DNA from 4 places in the Bradyrhizobium sp. UFLA05-125 genome. Region 1 is predicted to be linked to each of the others. Evidence: predicted binding sites of a transcription regulator. Region 1 holds the regulator's gene; each other region holds the start of a gene.
What was found. Region 1 encodes LexA, which represses DNA repair genes until DNA is damaged. Its sites were predicted from a motif close to TGTTCNNNNTGTGTTCNG; they were not measured.

Region 1 (4,206 bases):
GGATCCGTCGCTCGCCGACGGCGTCTCATGCGACGAGGCCGGCTGCGTGACACCGCTCGCCGATGGTCGCCTGGTCGCGCTCTCGCTGCGTGTCGATGCGCTGGCGGATGATTGCAGCCGCGCCGCGCTGGTGGTGACGGCGAAGCCGGCAGCAACCGATTGCACGGCGATGGTCGTGGATCGCGAGCGTCTGAAGACGCAAGGAGCGCTCGCGCTATCGCGCGAGGGCGACGGTTTCACGCTGCGAACGGTAAAAATAAGGGGCGCAAACCGCCCCTGGTCGCCGGCCGGGGCCGGCGATAGTGATTTCGAGCTCAGCCTCGCACCGCGGCCGGCTACTCCACGCAGCAAGGATGCTACGCCGTCGGAGGCCGACCTGCAGGCCGAGAATTGAAAGACGCGTCAGCCGATCGGCAGGCGTGTCGTAGGCGTCGTGGTGGTGTGCTGCTCGACGGCGGGCTGCTCAGTCTTCTCGCCGAGCGGCTGCGTTACCGGCAATTGCAGAACCGTGGCACGCTGTCCCTCGACGAGCTGCGTCACCAGTACGTAGTTGCCGTCGGGGAATTCGATCGCATCATGATGACGATCGGGAATGTGCGGATCGACCTTACCGAACTTGCCGACGCGGGAATTGACGGTGCGCGTCCAGATCCAGCGATTGTCGTAGCGGACGTTGTCGGCGAAGGCGAGCTCGGTGCCGGGCAGGAGGCAGACGGCAACCGAGAGATCACGCTCCGACGCAAATCCACGCGTCGAGGTGCCGCGGAAGGTTGTCGTGACGATCGTCTCGCCGACTTGAGCGGGGCGGGTCGCAACGGCATGTAGGCTGTAGTCACACATCGGAGTGCTCCTCATGCGAGATAGCAGGTCCGCGCCCCCCCGGAGGCGCAGGCCTCTATCAGAGTTGGAAGCCTTGGAGTGTATCGCTTTTGTGGGCAAATCTGCGGCCCGTCTGCGCGTCGCCCGATCACATTATCTTTCCCGGCACACCAGGAACAAAGCCTCGCGCCGCCAGTCTATCTTGGTTCACGCCATTCACTTACGCGAGCTTCCATCAGCGGCCGGCAGGAGCGGAGTACCCCGAATAGGGCCATCTCACCTGCGCCGCAGGTGCGATCGCATTGTTGGACTTGCGGAATGGCGCGCTGGTTGCCGCGTGCTCTGCCTTGCGGGCGCCATGCTGGTGTTGCGCTGCATCGCTCGCGGATGCCGATTCCGCGATCAAGGCTGCCGAGATTGCGCTCAAAATCATCTGCCGCATGGGTTTTGTCCTCTGCATCGTGCACAGCGCATTCGCGCCTGCCATGCTCGAGGATTAGCTTCGCGCAGGTGTGGGGATAATCACAATGGAAGCGAAAACACCATTTTGCCGGAGCGGACAATCCGTCCGCCCGCATCGTTGCGCAATAACCGGCAATCTGGCGGGCAATCAGTACTTCCGGTACAGCCCGATCAGCTTGCCCTGAATCTTCACCCGGTTCGGCGGCAGGATGCGCACCTCATAGGCGGTGTTGGCGGGCTCCAACGCGATTGACGCGCCGCGACGGCGGAAGCGCTTGAGCGTCGCTTCCTCATCGTCGATCAGCGCCACCACGATGTCGCCGGTGTCGGCGGTCTCGTTGCGCTGGATCAGCGCCATGTCGCCATCCAGGATGCCGGCGTCGACCATCGAATCGCCGCGCACTTCGAGCGCGTAGTGCTCGCCCGAGCCGAGCATGTCCGGAGGCACGCTGATGGTGTGGCTGCGGGTCTGCAATGCCTCGATCGGCGTGCCGGCTGCGATCCGTCCCATCACGGGCACGGCGACGGGGCGATCGCCGTCGTCGACGGGAGCGCTTACGCCCCGCACCTTGCCGAGATTGCCTTCGATGACGCTCGGCGTGAAGCCGCGGCGGCCGGCGCCCGCGGCCTGAAGCTCGGGCAGCTTGATGACCTCAATGGCGCGCGCGCGGTTGGGCAGGCGACGGATGAAGCCGCGCTCTTCCAGCGCAGTGATCAGCCGGTGGATGCCCGACTTCGAGCGAAGATCGAGCGCGTCCTTCATCTCATCGAAGGAGGGCGGCACGCCGCTTTCCTTGAGGCGCTCACTGATGAACCGCAGAAGCTCGTATTGTTTGCGCGTTAACATCTCGACCAAATCCCCCGGTTGATGTCGTTCGATTCCGAGACGCCAGATTCAGCAGAAGCCGCTAGATGCTCGAAACAAATCATGAACGGACACTATATGTTCGATATGTGTTCCGCAACCACTTAATTTTGGGTGAACGCAGCGAAGTTCGCGCTACACGTGAATCAGATCGCCCTCACAAGGGCAGCCGCAACACCTCGCAAGGCGTGCCTGCTTCAGCCTTCGGCGCGAACGGCGCGCGCACGAGAAGTGCCTGTGCCATAGCGAGATTCGCAAGCAGTGAGGAGTCCTGGTGGTTGACGGGAACGGCCACGAGCGTGCCGTCCTCGCGCTCCTCGAGCCGGGCGCGCAGATAATCCTCACGGACGTCGTTGGGCCCGACGTCGCGCCCGAGCACGGCGCGCTCGCGGCGGTGATGAACGCGAGAGCGGCCAGCAAGCGCGCGAATCAACGGCACCATGAACAGGAAGCCGCAGACATAGGACGAGACCGGATTGCCGGGCAGGCCGATCACCCGCATCGCGCCGAGACGGCCGTGCATCATCGGCTTGCCCGGCCGCATCGCGATCTTCCAGAACGCCATCTCGAAACCTTCGGCCTGAAGCGCCGGCCTCACCAGGTCGTGGTCGCCGACTGAGGCCCCGCCGGTCGTGATCAGGATGTCGGCGCCGCTCTCGCGGGCGCGGCGGATGCCGGCGCTGGTCGCCGCAACGGTATCGGCGGCAATGCCGAGATCGACCGTTTCGGCGCCCTCGGCCCGCGCCAGCGCGTGCAGGGCATAGCCGTTGGAAAAGACGATCTGGCCCGCGCCCGGCGTTGAGCCCGGCATCACGAGTTCGTCGCCGGTCGCGAGAATCGCGATCCTGGGCCGGCGACGGACGGCTAGCTGCGGATGGTTCATGCCGGCGGCGAGTGATAGGTCGCGTTCGGTGAGCCTTGCTCCTTCTCGCAGGAGCACGTCGCCTTCGCGGAAATCGACGCCGGCGGGACGGATGTGCCTTCCAACGATCGCGGCCTCCTTGACCGTGACGCGCCTGCCGTCAGCGACTGTGTCCTCCTGGATTACCACCGCGTCCGCGCCATCGGGCACTACGCCGCCCGTGAAGATCCGTACTGCCTGACCCGCACCGACCGTTCCCGCAAACGGTCGTCCTGCTGCGACCTCGCCGATCACGGTGAGCTCTGTGCCCACCTCTGCCGCATCGGCAGCGCGCACCGCATAGCCATCCATCGCCGACATCGCCTGCGGCGGCTGCGTGCGCCGCGCCGCGACGTCGCGCGCCAGCACGCGATGGTAGGCCGCATCGAGCGCAACCATCTCGTCGGCGACAGGCTCGACGCCCGCGAGCACCGCATCGAGCGCGTCGGAAACCGGCATCAGGGCCACGGGCTGAACTCCTGCTGGGCAAATCGTAAGGACAGGTCGCGTTGCGTTCTAGCCGAGTGCGGGCGTCGAGGCAAAAGGCGCGAACGCGAAGGTGGAGATGAAATGTCTTTCCAGCAGCAGGACGGCAGGATGCCCTTTGGGACAATATCGCCTCGTTCCGCTTCCGGCTCAGAATTGCTGCGCGCCCGCACGCAAGGCGCGTCGGGAGACGTCCGGGAGAACCCTGATGGCAGAGACTTCAAAGCTGTCGGTTGAGAAAGCGCTCGAGAAGCTGCGCGGCGATGAGCCGCCGAAGTCGCGGAGCGCAAAGCTCGATGAGGAGATCGAAGCGCTCAAGGAGAAGACCAGCCGCATGCGCGCGCAACGGCAGCGTCTCGATCGGCCCAAATCCAAGCGCAGTTGAGTGCGCTTACCTTGGCCGCCGCGCGATCGTCTCAATGACGAGGAAGACCGGGATAATGGTGGCCAAACATACCACGGCGACGACCAGGCTCACGGCTAGCATCAGGTGGCTCCCGTTTCATTGTCCGGATCGACGTCGGGCGCCTTCAGGCTGTGATCCATTTCGGGCAGGGGGTCGCCCTGCGATTTCAGATCCGCCGCCTTGCTGACCAGCTTTGCGGACAGCTGCGAATTCGACGTTGATTTGGCGAACTTGAGAAGAATCGAGGCTTGCTTGTTGAAATATGCC
Region 2 (4,206 bases), on a different contig from region 1:
GGTGAAGAGCGCGGAGGCGACGAAGTTCGTCGCGGTGCCGCTCGCCTAAGCAAAGAAAGTTCGCACAAAAAAAGAGGCGGCCTCGCGGCCGCCTCTTTCGCATCGGCTCGGCTTACCAACAGCAGTGTCGCAACCCGTCTCGGCCGATATAGGTCATGCCGGGTTCGCGTTACCCGCCGCGGAATGGTGCGGTCGCTATCGCGCCTGACGTTCCGATTGCACCGCCGATCCCGCCGGCGGCTACGTCGCCCGGCCAGAAACAAAGCCGCTCATTTGGGGGATAAAACCAGCAGCGTCCGATAACATTCGCGTTAACGGATCTGTTGCTGACTGGGTTCGGCCCAAAAATTCACATTCACTCAAGGCGGTCGCGAGTCGCCCTTTGCGGCTCGGCGGGCGAAGGTTGGTTTCATCAGCGGAACTCCCGGAGGGGGTGTCGCTTTGTGGAACTGGACCTCGTCAGGGATCGGTGCCAACGATGGATCGATTGAAGGCCTTCAGCCGGGGCGCGTTGCTGCTCATGCCGCTTGTGCTCTGCACCCAAAGCGCGCTGGGTCGCGACGACGGACGCTTTACGGATTCGCCGCTCAAGCCATGGTTCGACAGTCTGCGCAGCCACCTGGGTCCATGCTGCTCAGATGCCGATGGCGTGGCTGTCGCCGACCCCGATTGGGAATCGTATGGGGGGCACTATCGCGTGCGCATCGATGGTCAGTGGGTCGAGGTGCCCGATGAGGCGGTTATCACCGAGCCCAACCGGGCGGGGCGAACCATGGTTTGGCCGGTGAAAACGGCGTTCGGCATTTCGATCCGCTGCTTCATGCCCGGCACGATGATCTAAAAGGAACGCATCGACATTGCGCGGCGCACGAGAGCTTCGCGCGCCGTCGAATGTCGTATCACCGTGACCGCTTCTTACTCGACTTCTTCTTCGAGCTCTTCCGCTTCGATGTCTTCTTCGGGACCTTCTTGCCCTTCTTGCGCGCCTTCGACAGGCCGATCGCGATCGCCTGCTTGCGGCTCTTCACGCGTCCACCGCGGCCGCCACGGCCGCTCTTGGCCGTGCCTTTTTTGTAGCGGCGCATTTCGCTTTCGACATCCTTGCCGGAGCTCCTCGAGTAGCGCCGTTTCTTTACCTTGCGTGCCATGAGCATCCTCTCTTCAAGAACAGAACCATTCCGCATATGCATGGTTCCGTCTGCCGGGCGGCCCGATCGACCACCACTGGACCAAGGCGATGATCGCCAGCGCGGACGGCTCGAAGCTCTATGTCGGCGTCGGCTCCAACAGCAATATCGTCGAGAACGGGATCGGCGCCGAGCGCGATCGGGCCGCGATCTGGGAGGTCGATCGCGAGTCGGGAGCTCGCGCCTGTTCGCGAAAGGTTTTCGAAATCCGACCGGGCTCGGCTTCGAACCGCAGAGCGGAAAGCTCTGGACCATCGTCAACGAGCGCGACGAGCTCGGCCCCGATCTCGTGCCCGACGATCTGACCTCGGTGAGGGACGGCGGCTTCTACGGCTGGCCTTACAGTTATTATGGCAAGCATCTCGATCCACGCGTTCAGCCGCAGCGGCCGGATCTCGTGGAGAATGCGATCGTACCCGACTATGCGCTTAGCTCGCATGTCGCTGCCCTGGGTCTTGCCTTCTACACAGCCAGCGCGCTGCCGGAGAGCTACCGCGGCGGCGCCTTCGTCGGCGAGCACGGGAGCTGGAATCGCCAGACGCTCAATGGCTACAAGGTCGTGTACGTACCGTTCAGGAACGGCCAATCCGACGGCAAGGCACAGGACGTCGTGACCGGCTTTCTCGACAGCGACAACAAGGCGCGCGGGCGTCCGGTAGGGCTGGCGGTCGACAAATCCGGCGCGCTTCTGATTGCGGATGATTCCGGCAACACCGTCTGGCGCGTGACCGCCAGCGGTTGAGGCGCGAGGGAGAACAAAACCATCCCGCGCGGAACGGACCGGCAGCAGTGCGGATTAACCGCCATGGTCATGATCAATATCCTCGACAAGCCGTTCGAACGCATCCGCGAGACCTGCGAGATGATGGGCGCGCGCGACAAGTTCGAACGCACGCTCCCTGAGCTAGAGACTTTCCTCGAAGCGGAGATCGCCAGAGGGGAGACCGGCGAGGCGCGGCTCACCTATGACGGGCTCTGCTTCCTCAAGGAAGCCTTTGCGCGGACGTGACCCGGCAGGTCAGAACGAATTGGCAAGCTCGATCTCGGCCTCCAGCGCCTGGATGCGTTTTGCTGCCTCGTCGAAGCTGAGATCTCTCGCATACTGGCCGGGCTGATAGGCCTCCTCGCTCAGCCGCCTCAGCCGCAGGACCTGAGCCCGGGTCATCTGCACGGCAAGGAAATCCTTGGCGTCGTATTTACCTTCCACTCGCATTTCCACTCTCCATGCCTGAATCGTGACTTGACTATATGTTCTTATTTTGTTCTAACAAGCCATGGACAACAGAATTAATGAAATTCGTTGTAAAATCAGTGCATTAAGGTCGGAGATGATCGGCCTTGAGGCGTCGGTGCGCGACCTCATCGATCGCGATCGCGATTGCAGCGAAAGCGCGCTTCGATTGCTCGGATTGCGCCTCGACATGAAGCGGCTGATCGCCGACTGGAAGGCGGCCGGCGGTGGTGATCTTCTGCCCAATATCGGTGAGCGGGTGAGTCTCCGCGCCGGGGCGAACAATGCGGGCAAACCGGTGCGCATCGCCGCGCGTCCTTAGACTTTCGGAGGCTCGCCGTGGATGAGGACCCGGACTCGTACCGGATTCTGAAACTGCGTGCCGAGATTCTCGAGCTGGGCTCGGCCATTCGCCAGTTGCAGCGTGCAGGCCTCGACGATGCCGCAGCCCTGCTTTTGATCGCGCGCAAGCGCGCGACACTCGAAGCCCTGGTGAAGTGCGAGCCGCAAGGCGCAGCGCCGTCTCGTACCGACCTCAAATCTTAACATGCCTGACATCCGACGCGGCTAAGTCAGTCACGTCTCGTGACGTGCGGGAGTCTTCCGATGTCGGACATCCAGACGACAGCTCTGCTGCGCGCGGTTCTTGATGAGGTCTGCGCGGGTATCCCTGCAGTCGAGACGGCCGCGCGCGAACGCGTCGCCGCGACAGTTCTCGAGATGATCCGGATGGGCTGCTGCTCGCCCGACGAACTGAGGCGTGCTGGCCGGGACGCGCTCAATCGCGCGCCGACAATGTGGCCCTAGCGGCGTGCCTCGCATCCTGCCGATCAAGAAGAAAGCCCCGCGGAGGCGGGGCTTTCGCGGGTGGCGCGAATGCGCTCACTTCGAGTTCATACTGCCGGCCTGATTGGTGCCCGGGCCGACATTGCCCTGGCTCGACGGATTGGCGGCTCCGCCGCCGCTCGACTTCATGTTCGCGCCCGTCGTGGTCTGCGACGACGTCGTGGAGGAATGGTGCTTCTTGTGCGTTTTGGCTTGGGCAGCCAATGGCGCGGCGGCGAGGCCCATGGCCATGATCATCGCTAAGGCGAGTTTTGTTTTGTTCATGCGCGGAACTCCCTTGAGTTAAATTGATGCAGGGAGCCAACAGCGATTAAGCGCGGGAGTTCCAGTGCCAGCGCAACATGCGCCGTCACGCGTGCTTCAAGTTTCCTTGTCATCCATGAGAACAAAGACCGCGCCGGTCAGTGTTGCGCCGATCGCAAAGCTCGTCACGAGTGCGATGACGAACACGAAAATGGCCGGGCTTCCACCGTCTCTGAGCAGCGCCGCGACGGCCGGATTGAGGAGCACGAGCGCGAGGCCAAAGGTGAGCCCGAGGGCCGCACCCATCATCGCCTGCGTCATCAGCGTGATGGCGCCTGCCGTCGAAACCAAACGTGGCGATTTTCGCGTGCGCATTGTCGTCCTCGACAATCATTCTGAGAACGCGCCGGATCATCGCGAGTTCCTAGAACGCCGTATCTGCCTGAATAAATGTTCATCTTGCGCGATTTTCAGGTGGCGTTCATGCAAGGCCTGAGAAGATCGGGACCGAAGCAACGACAAGGAAAGCTTGATCATGGGAAAGGTGATTTATCTGTACCGCTCCCTTGCCTATCGCAACGCAGCGGCGGAAATGCTGCGCAAGGCGCGCACGCTGCCGCGTGGCGCGGAGCAGCGCGCCGCGCGCAGCTACGCGATGGCATTGCGCGATCTGGAGCGGAACGAAGCCTGGCTCGAGGG
Region 3 (4,206 bases), on a different contig from region 1:
TTCGGGAGGGCGCGCCTCAGTGCGGTTGTGTCCTTCGCGAGGCAGGGCTATCTCTTCATACCGGCCGTACTATTATTGCCGATCATATCGGGTTTCAACGGACTGTTGATCAGTCAAGCAATCGCTGAGCTGGGCGCCGGCATGATCGCGTTGTTTGTTATGTTTCAACAGTTCGCTGAGCTTAGACGAGCGCTGTGGCATCCCACTTCAAGAGCAACCCAGATTGTGGGTTGAAACTGATGACGGATATCACCGGAGCCTTGAGCATTGGGCCTACATAGCCCGCGGATGTGTTGCACTCCAAGAGAATGAAGAGCGTTGCGTGCAAGAGTCATGCGCTACAGTAGTGGTCTTGAGCGGTGGCGTTCGCAATGCAGCAAAAGCGCGTGTTGCAGGCCGCCGCAACGGCAGTCGGAAGCGGACGCGGAGCTGGAGTTTCCCGCCGGTCGAGATCGGGGTGCCGCTCGCATGATGAGCTGGTCTCCCGCGACTTGAAGCTCTTGTGGTCGCAAGCTAACCACTCGCGGGAATTCAAAGGTCCCGCTTCGCGCTCCTCGAAAAAAAGGGTTTGTCCCAGCTATGAAAGCGCTCGCGACGTTAGGAGCTGCCATTTCTGCCGCTTTGGCGCATGATATCAGCTTTTCGGGCGGACCAATGTACGATCCCGCTCCTCCTCCGTTTCCCCCTGAAGCGAAAATGTTAGGCGACGTGTCCCTGCGTCGTCGGCGTGAATTCGCTTGGGGACGTCATCACGCTCGCGAGGCATTGCGCCGCCTCGGATTCACTCCTGTTCCGATTTTGTCTAGAAGTGATCGGGCTCCTCTTTGGCCCGTAGGCTTCGTTGGGAGCATTTCCCACTCTTCGTCTGATTGTGGCGCCGTTGCGGGATGCTCAAGAAACGTCCTCGCCCTGGGATTGGACATCGAAGATGAAGAGCCGCTCGGAGCTGACCTTATGCCGATCATATGCACCTCCGCGGAACTACAACGTCGGGAATGGTCCGGCAGTCGCTTTGGCCCGAAACTAATCTTCGTAATCAAGGAGGCTGTATACAAAGCATATTCGCCAGAAACCGGTGAATTCCTGGATTTTCAAGATGTCAGCGTTAGAACGGGCGACCAGAGTGGGTTTTTCGAGGCGGAGATCATCAATCCGGAAAAGCCTATGAATTTCGGCAGTCGAACTATCAATGGAATTTATCTCCCGTTTCTTGGAGGTATTCTTGCCTTGGCTGTGCGATTTCGAGGCTCGTAAGTAGCGCTGCGAAACTTGTCAACGTTGCCCGGAGCCTTGGCATGGAAATGATCTTCGATCTCGCAAGCGCTATACAGTTGGTACTGCAGCCAGCCGCTGCTGACGATGATGATCGTCCCTTCGTTCACGTCAGACATCGAAGAGGAGGGGAGCATGGACCGGGTGTTTCTCGCGCCTGAACGTATCCAATCGCTCGATATCGTTAAGCAGCTCAATCTGCTCAGCGAATTGGATAAGGGCAAGGCGGGCGGCGTCAGGGATTCTGTCGTGGTTTTCGTTCCGAAGAATCGCCAGCAGCTTGGCGGTGCTCGCCAAGCCGGCGCCCGCCACAATTCCCAATTCGTCCATGTGGACACGCAGGGCAGACAGTCGGGCTACGCTGCCTCATCAGCATTTTCCGCCTTCACAAATCGTGCCGGTGGCTTGTAGTTCGACAGAGATAACCGGTACGAACCGCATTGTGAGCCGGGTGCCGGCCTCACAAATCGGTTCTGCATTCGCGGCATCCGACTTGTTCGGCTGCGACCATAGGCAGAGCCGCGCGGACCACTGCCTGGCAGAAACTATAGCTGGCTTCAGTTGTGGAGCCGGGTCGTTACGGGCGAACGGTGCCGACTCTTCAACACCTCTTCCTTTTCGGTGGAAAGGTCTCCCCGATTTTGGCGGCGGCCGACTGATCGGCGCGTCTTGGGGTGGCAATTCGCTACGTCACTGTCGGGTCGACGCCCGAAGCGGCCGATACGGTACTCGGCCTCGTCCGAGGACAGCGCACCGGCAAATCAAGGAAATGTTGACCATTTAACCCAATGATATGTATGGAGATATTGTATTTTTCTTGATGTGTTCTTTGCGGGTTGCTATACTCCCCAGACGCTTTTGTCCCCGAAAAGCGTCGGCTCTCAAAATGGTGGACTTCGCCTCTGTTTGATTTCGACGCTGCCGCAGGGGGTAGCTAGGGTTGGACGATGAACCTTCTCGCACGAATGAATGACGGGCCGGCCGTACGGTCAATCTCGCCGCGTAGGGAGTTGGGTGCCTACGAAGTGCTGTGGCTTGAGAAGGGGGCCACCTTCAAAACGATCGCCGAGAAATTCGCATCGGACCCGACTGCTGTCCCTTCCGACTTCGTTTCAGGTGCTGTGGCGGACGCTCGCGCATCGGAAGTTCTGGCTGCGCTCAAGAAGGCAGGCGTATCTAGGTTCGGAACTCGGCTGAATCTCACTGGCAACTATCCTCCGAAGCTCCGGGATGCAAGACATCCGGTGGAAATGCTTTATTTCCAAGGTGCTTGGGAGTTCGTCGAGACGCGATGCGTTGCCGTCGTGGGGAGCCGCAATCCTAGCGAAGATGGAAAATCGCGTGCGGCGAGGCTCTCACGCGCGTTGGTCGAGCGCGGCTTTACGGTTGTGTCGGGCCTGGCAACCGGCATCGACACCGCAGCTCATACAGCCGCGATCGAGGCGAAGGGCCACACAATCGCTGTGATCGGCACGCCGATCGGGACCTATTACCCGAAGGAGAATCAGGCGCTCCAGCGCAGGATCGCGGAGGAACATCTGCTCATTTCTCAGGTGCCAGTGCTCCGGTACGCTAGTCAGCACGTACCGCAGAACAAGCTGTTTTTCCCTGAGCGCAACGTCACGATGAGCGCTCTCACCAAGGGGACGATCATCGTCGAGGCCAGCGACACAAGCGGGACGCTCACGCAGGCTCGTGCGGCCTTGCAGCAAGGCCGCAAGCTGTTCATTCTCGATTCCTGCTTCAAGCGAGATGACATCACTTGGCCGGCGAACTTCGAGAAGAGGGGCGCGATCCGTGTCCGCGATCTCGCCGATATCTGGGGCGCGTTAGGTGATTGCACGCCTTCTCCAGGAAATTGACGAGAACCAACCGTAGAGACCACTGGTACCTCGACGAGGGTGACGATTGTCACTACCTCTACGAATAAACGGCCCGTTTGGCTTGGCGCGGCGGCGAGACCAATCAGCTCATTCACAATCTTCAGAAGAGGCGAGGCGACGGTGGGTACCAATATAAGGCCGCGGCAATCGCTAGATGCGCGAACGATCTGTCAGCGGTTTTAAACGCCGAATGGTTGGCCCAAGCCACGATTGTTCCGGTTCCGCCATCGAAGATGAAAACCGATCCCGCCTACGATGATCGTATGGTGCAGGTCTGCATTGGAGTCCGCGCCCCGGCGCCTCCCGACGTCAGGGAGTTAGTCGAGCAGATCGCCTCGACGAACACTTTCAAGGGCGGCAACCGGATGTCGCCGACCGAGCTCAAGCAGAACTACAGGATCGCGGAAAACCAACTGCAGAACCTGCGCGGTATCGTGGGCATCGTCGACGACGTCCTCACGACAGGCTCCCATTTCAAAGCCGTCAAGGAGATGATTCTTGAGCGCGCTCCGCAGACGCGCGTAATTGGACCCTTTGTTGCCAGACGCGCGCTCGCGGATCCATTTAACGAAGTGCCGATCGAAGACCTACTGAGGTGAACGATTGTCACCCACAGGCCGCTGCGGTAGAGCCGGTTCCGCCGGCGTACGGGCGTGCCTGGACATGTTTCATGCCACGGCCCGATCTTCCTTGGAAACGCCGCGTGCGACAATCTTTAGGGCGTCATCGGGTAGCTGCCGCTGCAGGGCCTTCGCTTCGTCCCATGGTGCGCGTCAAGCCATAGACTTAGGTACGGTCCCGGGGCTGACTTCGACTTGGTGCGTCTCCATCGAAGATTGTCCAGATGCCGTAAAGCGGACTCCTTCATGCACTGGATACTGATCACCGCTCAACAGCGGCCTGGTCCAGATCGCGCTCGCAATGCCGTCGCAGAGATCTTGGACTGCACGCCAAGCTTTCCTCGCGAGCAAGTGCACATATACGCCGGTATACTCGACTATACGCAGGTATAAGTGCGCCACCGATAGGACGGTGCGCAAGGGAATTGTTA
Region 4 (4,206 bases), 120 kb from region 1:
TGAGGCCGACGTCGAGCAGGAAGGTGAGGCGCTCGCGGATCTCCTTGAGAATCCGTCCCGCGATCTCGTTCTGCTGCTTGTTCAGCGCTTCCGGCACGCCCTCGAACCACTCGCCGGCGCGCCTCACCGAGAGCTCGGAGATCTCGCCGATATGCTTGCCGCCGACCTTCACGCTCAGCGCCTCCGGCTTCAGCCGAAAGCCCTTGCAGGCCTCGCAGGGGACGTCGTGAAAGTACTTCGCCAGCTCCTCGCGCGCCCACTCGCTCTCGGTCTCGCGATAGCGGCGGTTGATGTTGGTGATGACGCCCTCGAACGGCTTCTTGGTGTCGTAGGAGCGGACGCCGTCCTCGTAGGAGAACTTGATCTCGTCCTCGCCGGAGCCGTAGAGAATCGCGTCTTTCGTCTTCTTCGCCAGATCCTTCCACTTGGTGTCGAGCGTGAATTTGTAGTGCTTGCCGAGCGCGGTCAGCGTCTGCACGTAATAGGGTGACGACGATTTGGCCCACGGCGCGATCGCGCCCTTGCGCAGGGTCATCTCCTTATCGGGGATGACGAGATCCTCGTCGACATGCTGCTCGACGCCGAGACCGCCGCAGGCGGGACACGCGCCATAGGGGTTGTTGAACGAGAACAGCCGCGGCTCGATCTCGGGGATGGTGAAGCCGGAGACCGGGCAGGCGAATTTTTCCGAGAATAGAATGCGCTCGGGGCCGCTCTTGTCGTGGATCTTGGCGGTCTTCTTTTTCTCTTCGGCCGGAGCGGCTGCGGCCGGGCCATCTGCGAACTCGACGACGGCAAGGCCCTCGGCGAGCTTCAGCGCTGTCTCAAAGCTCTCAGCGAGGCGCTGACCGATATCGGCGCGCACCACGATGCGGTCGACGACGACGTCGATGTCGTGCGGAAATTTCTTGTCGAGGTTAGGGGCCTCCGCAAGCTCGTAGAAGGTGCCGTCGATCTTGACGCGCTGAAAGCCCTTCTTGAGCCATTCGGCAAGCTCCTTCCTGTACTCGCCCTTGCGGCCGCGCACGACCGGCGCGAGCAGATAGAGGCGGGTGCCTTCGGGCAGCGCCAGCACCCGGTCGACCATCTGCGAGACGGTCTGGCTCTCGATCGGCAGGCCGGTTGCGGGCGAATAGGGCACGCCGACGCGCGCCCACAACAGGCGCATGTAGTCGTAGATCTCGGTGACGGTGCCAACGGTGGAGCGCGGGTTCTTCGAGGTGGTCTTCTGCTCGATCGAGATGGCGGGCGACAGGCCGTCGATCTGGTCGACGTCCGGCTTCTGCATCATCTCGAGGAACTGGCGGGCATAGGCCGAGAGCGACTCGACGTAGCGGCGCTGGCCTTCGGCGTAGATGGTGTCGAAGGCGAGCGAGGACTTTCCGGAGCCGGACAACCCGGTGAACACCACGAGCTTGTCGCGGGGAATCTCGACGTCGATGTTCTTGAGGTTGTGCTCGCGCGCGCCACGGATCGTAATTGCGCGCAGGCTCGAGCCCGCGTTCTGTTGTTGGCGCTTCGCCTTGATCACTTCGTCCATCCCAGTGGTCCCCAAGGAAATTCCCACGCCGCGCGGTCGCGCCGGCGTTCAGGCGCGCCTCGCCCGGAACCGGGGATGGACGCCGTTGGGTAGGCTGCGAACGTAGGAAGAACGAGAACGGATTTCCAGTGCGAGTTGCGAATCGTCAACGGATTGTTGGCGCGGTGGCGGCACCTGGCAGTAGCGCCGCCGATACGGGCAGCAAAAAGGCCGGCGCGAGGCCGGCCTTTCCGTCGAGAAGCAATCTCGAAGATCAGTACTTCGCGACGATCGGGCCGCCGAAGTGATAGTTCACGCCGACCTGCACGCTGTGCAGTTCGATCGTGCCCGAGGGCAGGCCGAAGTAGTCCTCGCTGCCAAGGCTGCGGAACAGATATTCGCCCTTGACCGACCAGTTCGGGGCAAAGAACGCCTCGATACCCGCACCAACGGTCCAGCCGGAGTGGAAGTGGCTTTCCGACGCCGTGACTCCGAGCGCGGTCATGCTGAGCTTGTTGTCGATCCAGGCATAGCCGCCGGTGCCGTAGAACAGCACCTGGTCGACGGCGAAGCCGACGCGGCCGCGCACGGTGCCGAGCGCGTTGATGCGGCTGGTGGCGGTAACGCCGGCCGCAGTGATCGACGCGTTGACGTCAGCCCAGCCGCCATCGGCTTCGAGACCGTACACGATGTTGCCGGCCTGCCAGTTGTAGCCGACCGTGCCGCCGGCGAATCCGCCCTTCATCTTCGGGTCGGTGGAGGTGTTTTCCGAAGCGTAGCCGCCGAAGCCACCGAGGTAAAAGCCGGTCCAGTTATAGACCGACGCTGCGGCTACCGGGGCCTTGGTGTAGGGGCGGGCCGCCAGATCGGCTGCCACGGCCGGAGCGAACGCGCTGAGTGCGAACAAGCTGGCCGAAGCCAACAAAACCTTCTTCATTTTCAACTTAATCCCCAGTCCCAGTTTCTGTTTTTGCCTTCCGTGCGCGGAAGGGCAGCGGACGCTCAGGTCCAGCTGATGTCGTGCTTACACCAGTGAAGCTGCGAATTGTGTGTCCGGGATGCCACACTAGGCCCAAAACAGGTTAGTATAACTGACCTATTCGCGCGACAGTTGTACCCCGCGCAGCAAAAAAGGCCGGCGCAAGGCCGGCCTTTTCGACAGGAAGAGGTTTGGCGAAGATCAGTACTTCGCGATCAGCGGGCCACCCCAACGGTAGTTCAGGCGGACGAGGCCCATATCGACGTCCTGGTCGATTCGGTCGCTGCCGAATGACACGCCGCCGGGCGCCGTGAAGCCAATGGTGCGGTGGCCCAGGAAGATGTGGTCGTATTCGACACCAACCGACCAGTTCGGCGCAAAGCCAAATTCCAGGCCGGCGCCCACCGTGCCACCCCAACGGGTCTCGTTGGCCGAGGCCAGCTGCGCGCCGCTCGGTATGTCGAAGACGTCATACTTGTCGCCGACAACTGCACCGCCGCCCTTCACGTAGAACAGCACGTTGTTCCAGGCGTAGCCGATTTGGCCGGTGATCAGGCCGAATGCGTCGATGCGCGAACGGTTGCGGTCGGTCGGGAAGACGGAGCTGGTGTTATCGCCCCGGAAGTCGGCCCAGTTGCCCTGGCCTTCGAAGCCGAACACCCACTGGCCGGTCTGCCAGCGGTAGCCGATCTGACCACCGACCGTGCCGCCGGTTGCATTGTGGCAGCCTTCACCCACGAGACTGCCGGGAACGCCAGTCACGAAGCCGGTGCTGTCGACGAAGTCCCAGCATTTGTGGGACGAACCGCCGCCGCCGTTGATGCCGATGTAGAAGCCGCTCCAGTCGTAAATTGCGGCGATCGCCGGGGGCGGAGCCTTCACGTATGGGCGTGCCGCGAGATCCGCTGCGCTCGCCGGAGCCGACAGGCTCAGCGCAACCGCACCAACAACCCCCACCACAATCTTCTTCATTTCTGTCTCTCCGGCTGTGCCGCTTCCTTCGTTCCCGAAGCGGTCAATCAGGCGCGACGCCCAATGAATTGATGTTGCGGCGAGCCTAGTCTGATTTGGGGGTAGAGTCCGTCTCCAAAAAGCAACAGTCGCGCGTGAAGTGAGCGGTTCCTAAGTTAATGAATGTTAAGTCGTATTCCTGTGCGCGGGAACCCAAAAAAGTTCCATGCGGTTCCGATAATTTGCAAGGCGTGCAACCTGATGTTGCCGCCGTATTCCGTCACCGCTTGCGCAAGAACAAAGCTGGAACATTGGCGAAGCCGGTGCTATATGTGGGGATAACCTGCGGGATCGCGGGCTCGACGATGCGCGCGAGCGTATAGGGTCCCTCAGCAAGCGGCAGCGAGCGGTTTTGGCACGGCTCCGGCTTTTTCGAACAATTTCGCAGTTTGGAGTGGAGAGCGGCGATGGCGGGAAGCATCAACAAGGTCATTCTGGTCGGCAACCTCGGCAAGGATCCGGAAATCCGCCGCACCCAGGACGGGCGGGCGATCGCCAATCTGAGCGTCGCGACGTCGGAGACCTGGCGCGACAAGGCAACCGGCGAGCGCAAGGAAAAGACCGAGTGGCACCGCGTCGTGATCTTCAACGAGGGGCTCGCGAAGGTCGCGGAGCAGTACCTGAAGAAGGGCGCCAAAGTTTACGTCGAAGGCGCGCTGCAGACCCGCAAATGGACCGACCAGAGCGGCGCCGAAAA

Region 2: SO156_RS29790 (DUF3072 domain-containing protein) is a predicted target of LexA. The motif match lies at 2,437-2,454, and genes of this name have one in related genera.
Region 3: SO156_RS25825 (DNA-processing protein DprA) is a predicted target of LexA. The motif match lies at 2,085-2,102, and genes of this name have one in related genera.
Region 4: uvrA (excinuclease ABC subunit UvrA) is a predicted target of LexA. The motif match lies at 1,637-1,654, and genes of this name have one in related genera.

What each region holds. Positions count from the first base shown of each region.
Region 1 is NZ_JBANBJ010000013.1:136,037-140,242, reverse strand. Features, by position in the region: gene SO156_RS15400 (ComEC/Rec2 family competence protein) at 1-394, shown strand, start outside; gene SO156_RS15395 (hypothetical protein) at 403-840, opposite strand; gene SO156_RS15390 (hypothetical protein) at 1,055-1,261, opposite strand; gene lexA (transcriptional repressor LexA) at 1,430-2,128, opposite strand; gene SO156_RS15380 (molybdopterin molybdotransferase MoeA) at 2,304-3,515, opposite strand; gene SO156_RS15375 (hypothetical protein) at 3,742-3,918, shown strand; gene SO156_RS15370 (hypothetical protein) at 4,020-4,206, opposite strand, start outside.
Region 2 is NZ_JBANBJ010000043.1:61,200-65,405, forward strand. Features, by position in the region: gene SO156_RS29765 (Do family serine endopeptidase) at 1-49, shown strand, start outside; gene SO156_RS29770 (hypothetical protein) at 479-841, shown strand; gene SO156_RS29775 (DUF6496 domain-containing protein) at 900-1,148, opposite strand; partial or broken gene SO156_RS29780 (PQQ-dependent sugar dehydrogenase) at 1,199-1,929, shown strand; gene SO156_RS29785 (hypothetical protein) at 1,993-2,196, shown strand; gene SO156_RS29790 (DUF3072 domain-containing protein) at 2,206-2,400, opposite strand; gene SO156_RS29795 (hypothetical protein) at 2,516-2,740, shown strand; gene SO156_RS29800 (hypothetical protein) at 2,758-2,964, shown strand; gene SO156_RS29805 (hypothetical protein) at 3,025-3,225, shown strand; gene SO156_RS29810 (hypothetical protein) at 3,301-3,528, opposite strand; gene SO156_RS29815 (hypothetical protein) at 3,625-3,882, opposite strand; gene SO156_RS29820 (hypothetical protein) at 4,043-4,206, shown strand, end outside.
Region 3 is NZ_JBANBJ010000033.1:65,715-69,920, forward strand. Features, by position in the region: gene SO156_RS25810 (MATE family efflux transporter) at 1-234, shown strand, start outside; gene SO156_RS25815 (4'-phosphopantetheinyl transferase family protein) at 580-1,254, shown strand; gene SO156_RS25820 (hypothetical protein) at 1,408-1,683, shown strand; gene SO156_RS25825 (DNA-processing protein DprA) at 2,220-3,134, shown strand; gene SO156_RS25830 (hypothetical protein) at 3,389-3,754, shown strand; partial or broken gene SO156_RS25835 (SOS response-associated peptidase) at 3,824-3,928, opposite strand.
Region 4 is NZ_JBANBJ010000013.1:11,645-15,850, reverse strand. Features, by position in the region: gene uvrA (excinuclease ABC subunit UvrA) at 1-1,540, opposite strand, end outside; gene SO156_RS14785 (outer membrane protein) at 1,794-2,456, opposite strand; gene SO156_RS14780 (outer membrane protein) at 2,700-3,470, opposite strand; gene SO156_RS14775 (single-stranded DNA-binding protein) at 3,917-4,206, shown strand, end outside.